Regions from separate parts of the Cellulosimicrobium sp. 72-3 genome, predicted to be linked through region 2. Evidence: predicted binding sites of a transcription regulator. Region 2 holds the regulator's gene; the other holds the start of a gene.
The links. The regulator Rex, encoded in region 2, represses fermentation and respiration genes when NADH is low (regulators of the CRP and FNR family bind a similar motif). The targets are predictions, from matches to a motif close to CTTGTGAANNNNTTCACAAG.

Region 1: the regulator Rex is predicted to act here: its motif matches at 2,203-2,222, upstream of pflB (formate C-acetyltransferase).

The regions. Positions count from the first base shown of each region.
Region 1 is NZ_CP053419.1:1,947,561-1,950,965, reverse strand. Features, by position in the region: gene pflB (formate C-acetyltransferase) at 1-1,953, opposite strand, end outside; gene HKK73_RS08790 (glutamate--cysteine ligase) at 2,332-3,405, shown strand, end outside.
Region 2 is NZ_CP053419.1:1,012,476-1,015,880, reverse strand. Features, by position in the region: gene HKK73_RS04555 (histidine phosphatase family protein) at 1-54, opposite strand, end outside; gene HKK73_RS04550 (MarR family winged helix-turn-helix transcriptional regulator) at 126-653, opposite strand; gene HKK73_RS04545 (YceI family protein) at 817-1,368, shown strand; gene HKK73_RS04540 (redox-sensing transcriptional repressor Rex) at 1,489-2,163, opposite strand; gene HKK73_RS04535 (glutaredoxin family protein) at 2,220-2,510, opposite strand; gene HKK73_RS04530 (HAD family phosphatase) at 2,560-3,405, shown strand, end outside.

The sequences.
Region 1 (3,405 bases), 940 kb from region 2:
GTTGGCACCCGGGGCGAACGGCTCGCCGGCGCGGCGGCCGTCAGGCGTGTTGCCCGTCGCCTTCCCGTACACGACGTTCGACGTGATCGTCAGGACCGACTGCGTGGGCACCGCGTCACGGTACGTCGGGTGCGTGCGGACCTTCGCCATGAACCGCTCGACGAGGTCGACGGCGATCGCGTCGGCCCGGTCGTCGTCGTTGCCGAACGTCGGGTACTCGCCCTCGGTGACGTAGTCGACGACGAGGCCGCGCTCGTCGCGGACGACGGAGACCTTCGCGTGCTTGATCGCCGACAGCGAGTCCGCCGCGACGGACAGGCCCGCGATGCCGCACGCCATGGTCCGCAGCACGTCCTTGTCGTGCAGCGCCATCTCGATGCGCTCGTACGCGTACTTGTCGTGCGACCAGTGGATGCAGTTGAGCGCCTCGACGTACGTCGCGGCCAGCCAGTCCATCGTCGCGTCGAACTTCGCCATGACGTCGTCGAAGTCGAGCACGTCGCCCTCGACGGGCGCCGCCACGGGCGAGACCTGCTTGCCGGAGATCTCGTCGCGGCCGCCGTTGATCGCGTAGAGCAGCGTCTTGGCGAGGTTCACGCGAGCGCCGAAGAACTGCATCTGCTTGCCGACCCGCATCGGGGACACGCAGCACGCGATCGCCGCGTCGTCGCCCCAGTGCTGGCGGATGAGCTCGTCCGACTCGTACTGCACGGCCGAGGTGTCGATCGAGACCTGCGCGCAGTAGTCCTTGAAGCCCTGCGGCAGCTCCGGGCTCCAGAAGACCGTCATGTTCGGCTCGGGGGCCGGGCCGAGGTTGTAGAGCGTCTGGAGGAACCGGAACGAGTTCTTCGTGACGAGCGGGCGCCCGTCCTCGCCCATGCCGCCGATCGTCTCGGTGACCCACGTCGGGTCGCCGGAGAACAGGGCGTCGTACTCGGGCGTGCGCAGGAACCGCACGATGCGCAGCTTGATGACGAAGTCATCGATGATCTCCTGCGCCTCGGACTCCGTGATGCGGCCGGCCTCGAGGTCGCGGTCGATGAACACGTCGAGGAACGTCGACGTGCGGCCGAGCGACATGGCGGCGCCGTTCTGCTCCTTCACGGCGGCGAGGTAGGCGAAGTAGAGCCACTGCACGGCCTCGCGGGCCGTCGTCGCCGGGCCGGAGATGTCGTAGCCGTACGAGGCCGCCATCTCCTTGAGCTCGCCCAGCGCGCGGATCTGCTCCGCGTGCTCCTCGCGCTCGCGCACGACCTTCTCGCTGAAGGGCTGCGTGTCGAGACCGAGCTTGTCGAGCTTCTTCGCGGCGATCAGCGCGTCGACGCCGTAGAGCGCGACGCGGCGGTAGTCGCCGATGATCCGGCCGCGGCCGTAGGCGTCGGGCAGGCCCGTGATGATGTGCGAGCTGCGGGCCGCGCGCACGTTCGGCGGGTAGACGTCGAACACGCCCTGGTTGTGCGTCTTGCGGTACTCGGTGAAGACCTTCCGCAGGGTCTCGTCGACCTCGTAGCCGTACGTCTCCAGCGCGCCCTCGACCATGCGCCAGCCGCCGTTCGGCATGATCGCGCGCTTGAGCGGGGCGTCGGTCTGCAGACCGACGATCACCTCGTGCGCCTTGTCGATGTAGCCCGGCGCGTGCGCCGTGATGCCGGCGGGCGTGCGGGTGTCCACGTCGTAGATCCCCATCTCCCGCTCCTCCGGGAACATGGCGGACAGCGTGCTCCAGATGCCCGTCGTGCGCTCCGTGGGGCCGGCGAGGAACGACGCGTCGCCCGTGTACGGGCGGTAGTTGCGCTGGATGAAGTCGCGCACGTCGACCGTGTCGCGCCACGGGCCGTCGGTGAAGCCCTCCCACGCAGGGACGTGCGCGGTGTCGCGCTGCGGGTCGACGGCGCCCGCCCCCGTCGCGCGGCCGCCGCTCGTCGTGCCGGTTGCCTCGGAAACGCTGGTCATCTGGACCTCCCTCGTGCCTGACGCGCGGGTCCGCGCGCCGGCCGGACCCGCCGGCCTCGCGAGGTCCCGGGTGGGGCCCTCGGCCGAGGTTCCGACGGGCTCCTTCGCCACCTCCAGGCTAGGTTCCCGGAGCCCGCGGCGGAGGCGTTCGGGACCGCCCGGGGACCTAGGTCCCGAGGCGGGCGGGACCCCGCAGGAATGGCGGGATCCCGCGGTTCCTCGCCCCCTCAAGCCCCGTGTCGAGGACGTCTTGTGATGACCTTCACAAGACCCCGGCCCCTCCCGCCGGGGACCCCGCGCCGCCGTCGTGACGCACGACACGGGCGCCCGTCACACGCTCGCCGGACGTGCCGCGCGCATCCGTGTGAGACTGCCCGGGTGAAACGCACCGTAGGGGTCGAGGAAGAGTTCCTGCTCGTCGGCGACGACGGGCAGCCCGTCGCCCGCGCGGCCGAGGCCCTCGAGGCCTCCGGCACCGACGACAAGGGCGGAGGCACCGGCTCGCTGGAGTCGGAGTTCATGGAGGAGCAGCTCGAGACGGCGACGCACCCGCGCCGCGAGATCGACGAGCTCGCGACCGAGATCCGCGAGGGCCGGCGTCGCGCCCAGGAGGCCGCGGACCGCGTCGGGGCCCGGGTCGCCGCGCTCTCGACGTCTCCCCTGCCGTTCGAGGGCACGACCGTGTCGCGCCTGCGCTACCTCGAGGCGCGCGCCGCGTTCGGCCTCACCGCGCGCGAGCAGCTCACGAGCGGCTGCCACGTGCACGTCGCCGTCGCGGACGACACCGAGGGCGTCGCGGTGCTCGACCGGATCGGGCCGTGGCTCGCGACGCTCCTCGCGCTGAGCACGAACTCGCCCTTCTGGCAGGGCCAGGACAGCGGGTACGCGAGCTTCCGGTCGCAGGTCTGGTCGCGCTGGCCCACCTCGGGCCCGACACGCGCGTTCGGCTCGCCCGAGGCGTACCGCGCGGCGGTCGACGGCCTCGTCGCGACCGGGACGATCCTCGACGAGAACATGGTCTACTTCGACGCCCGCCTGTCGTCGCGCTACCCCACGGTCGAGATCCGCGTCGCGGACGTGTGCCTCGACCCGGACACCGCGACGCTGCTCGCGGCGCTCGCCCGCGGCCTCGTCGAGACGGCGGCCCGCGAGTCCGCCGACGGCGCGCCCGCGCCCGAGCTGCGGCCCGAGATCCTGCGCACCGCGTCCTGGCGCGCCGGCCGCTCGGGCCTCGAGGAGGACCTCGTCTCGCCCCTCACCTGGCGCCCGGCCCCCGCGCACGACGTCGTGGGCCAGCTCGTCGCGCACGTGCGCGACGCGCTCGTCGACGCCGGGGACCTGGACGCGGTGACCGAGCTGCTCGGGCGCCTGTGGTCCGGGGGCAACGGCGCCGCCCGGCAGCGCGCGTGGCACGCGGCGTCCGGCGGCGACCTGCGCGCCGTCGTCGAGCAG
Region 2 (3,405 bases):
GTCGGGGTTGTGGACCTCGCCGTGGCGCAGGAGGTGGACGATGGTGGAGACCATGCCCACCAGTGTCCCGCACTCGGGGCGAGCGCACGCCACCGCGGGTCGGCGCGACGGGCCGGGAGAGGCGGTCAGGCGTCCCGGTCGGCCTTGCACGCCTCCGCGACGGCCGCCATCGCCTCGCCCAGCGCCCGGAACTGCTCCGGCGTGAGCACGTCGACCAGGTACCGGCGCACGGCCGCCACGTGGGCGGGCGCCGACGCGACGAGCACGCGGTAGCCCTCGCTCGTCATCGCGCAGTTCACGCCGCGGCGGTCGCCCGAGCTCGCGGAGCGCCGGACCAGGCCGCGCGCCTCCATGCGCGCGACGGTGTGCGTCACGCGGCTGCGCGAGCGGGCGAGCCCGTCCGCGAGCGCCGACATGCGCAGCGTGTGGTCGGGGCTCTCGGAGAGCCGCACGAGCAGCTCGTACTCGTTGAGCGAGACCTCGGACCGTTCCTCGTGGTCCCGGCCGAGCGCCTCGATGAAGCGCACGGTCCCGTCGAGGTACGCGCGCCACAGGCGCTGCTGCTCCGCGTCGAGCCAGCGCGGCTCGACGGCGGGGACTGCGGGGGTGCGGACGGTGCTCGCCGTCGGGGTGTCGACGTCGTTGCGGGTCATGGGTCCTCGGCGGTGCGGGAGGGGCTGGGGGCGTGGGGGCGTCGGAACATTGTTCCACCCCACGGGAATAGACGGACCGAGGGGTGCTGTTGATACGCTCGTTCCGAAGTTGAACGTTCAACCACTTGGTCCGCCCGGACCCCGACCACCCGCAGGAGCACCCATGGCCTCGTCGCTGCCCGCCGGCCTCACCGCCGGTACCTACGCCCTCGACGCGTCGCACTCGCAGGCGTCGTTCACCGTCCGCCACGCCGGGATCTCGAAGGTCCGCGGCACCCTCGCGATCACCGACGGCACGATCACCGTCGGCGACGACCTCGAGTCGACGTCCGTGACCGCCCAGCTCGACGCCGCGTCCGTGAGCACGGGCGACGAGAACCGCGACAACCACCTGCGCAGCGCCGACTTCTGGGACGCGGAGAACAAGCCGACGTGGACGTTCACGTCGACGCGCATCACGGGCGACGGCGACGACTACGTCGTGGCCGGCGACCTGACGATCAACGGCGTCACCAAGCCGGTCGAGCTCGAGACGGAGTTCGCGGGCACCGCGACCGACCCGTTCGGCAACCCGCGCGCGGGCTTCGAGGCGACCACGGAGATCTCGCGCAAGGAGTTCGGCCTCACCTGGAACGCCGCGCTCGAGACCGGCGGCGTGCTCGTCGGCGACAAGATCAAGATCGCGCTCGACGTCTCGGCCATCAAGCAGGCCTGACCGTCGTCCCGGGCACGTCCCGGGCGAGACCGGCGCCCTCCGGCAGGGGTGCCGCCCCGAGGGGCCGCGTGCACCGGCACGCGGCCCTTCGTCGTCCCCGGGTCCGGGCGCCGGGGCGGCTCAGCGCTCCTGCGACGCCGCGAGGGCGCGGGCCTGCGAGTGGAACGCGAGGATCTGCAGCTCGCTGCCGACGTCGACGCCGCGCACGTCGACGTCCGCCGGGACCTGGAGCGCGCGCGGCGCGAAGTTGAGGATCTCGCGCACCCCCGCCGCGACCACGCGGTCCGCGACCGCCTGCGCGTGCGCCGCGGGCGTCGCGAGGACGACGATCGACACCTTCTCGCGCTCCACGACCTCCTCGAGCGCGTCGACGTGCTCGACGACGAGGCCCGCGGCCCGCGTCCCGACGACGTCCGGCGACGCGTCGAGGAGCGCCGCCACGTGGAAGCCGCGCTGCTCGTAGCCCGAGTAGTTCGCGAGCGCGTGCCCCAGGTTGCCGATCCCGACGATCGCGATGCGGTGCTCGTCGACGAGGCCCAGGGCCTCGGTGATGTACTGCGCGAGCGAGTCGACGTCGTAGCCCACGCCGCGCGTGCCGAACGAGCCGAGGAACGACAGGTCCTTGCGCAGCTGGGCCGGGCCCACGCCGGACAGCTCCGCGAGCTCGACCGACGACGTCGTCCCGACGCCCCGCGCCACGAGGTCCCGCAGCGCGCGCAGGTAGGACGGGAGCCGCGCCACCGTCGCGCTCGGGATCCCCGGCGCCGTCACCTCACCGACTACCTGCTCAGCCACCGTCACTCCGTCGTCCAGGGACCGTCCTCGTCGACGGTCACGCTCCACGGGAGGAATCATCCCAGGTCCGCGCGCGGCGCCGAAATCCGGGCCACCGCACGCGCCAGCCGGCGCGCGTCCACGCGCCAGAACCCCTGCTGCACCCCGCCGACCGTGACGACCGGCACGTACTCGCCGTACTGCTCGCGCAGCGCCGGGTCGGTGCCCGGCGCGTCCAGGTCGACCTCCGCCCACGCGACGCCCGCCTCGGCGCACACGTCCTCGACGACCGTCCGCGCGTCGTCGCACAGGTGACAGCCCGCGCGGCCGAACAGCAGGACGGGGGCGGGGGCGTCGGAGGTGCTCACGCCTCCCAGGGTACGAGGCCCCGGCGGCCCGACCGCCTAGAGTGGAGGCATGGCGACGTCTCCCGGCCCGGGCCCCGACCCGACCTCCCGGCCGACGCTCCCCGAGGAGGCGCCCGCGCGCGCCCCCGGTCCGCCGCACCGCACCGCCGCGTTCTTCGACGTCGACAACACGATCATCCGCGGCGCCTCGTCGTTCCACCTCGCGCGCGCCCTGTACCAGCGCGAATTCTTCTCGACGCTCGACATCGTGCGCTTCGCCGTGCACCAGGCCCGGTACCTCGCGTTCGGCGAGAACAAGCAGCAGATCGACCGCATCCGGTCGCGCGCGCTCGCGCTCATCGCCGGGCGCTCCGTCGCCGAGGTCACCGCGATCGGCGAGGAGGTCTACGACACCGTCCTGTCGCTGCGCATCTACCCCGGCACGCGCCGCCTCCTCGACGAGCACCTCGCGGCCGGCCACCAGGTGTGGCTCGTCTCCGCGACCCCCGTCGAGATCGGCGAGCTCATCGCGCGCCGGCTCGGCACGACGGGCGCGCTCGGCACCGTCGCCGAGCACGAGGACGGCTTCTACACGGGACGGCTGGTCGGCGACATGATGCACGGCCGCGCCAAGGCCGCCGGGGTGCGAGCGCTCGCCGAGCGCGAGGGCATCGACCTCGAGGCGTCGTACGCGTACGGAGACTCGCTCAACGACGTGACGATGATGGAGGCCGTGGGGCACCCGTGCCCCATCAACCCCGACGCCCGCCTGCGCCGCCACGCGCAGGACGTCGGCTGGCCCATCCGCGAGTTCCGCGGGCGTCGCCGCCGCGTCGCGCGCAGCAGCGTCCGCACCGCGAGCTGGGCCGGCGCCGCCTGGGCCGCCGCGCTCGTCCTGCGCTCGGTGCGCCGCGCC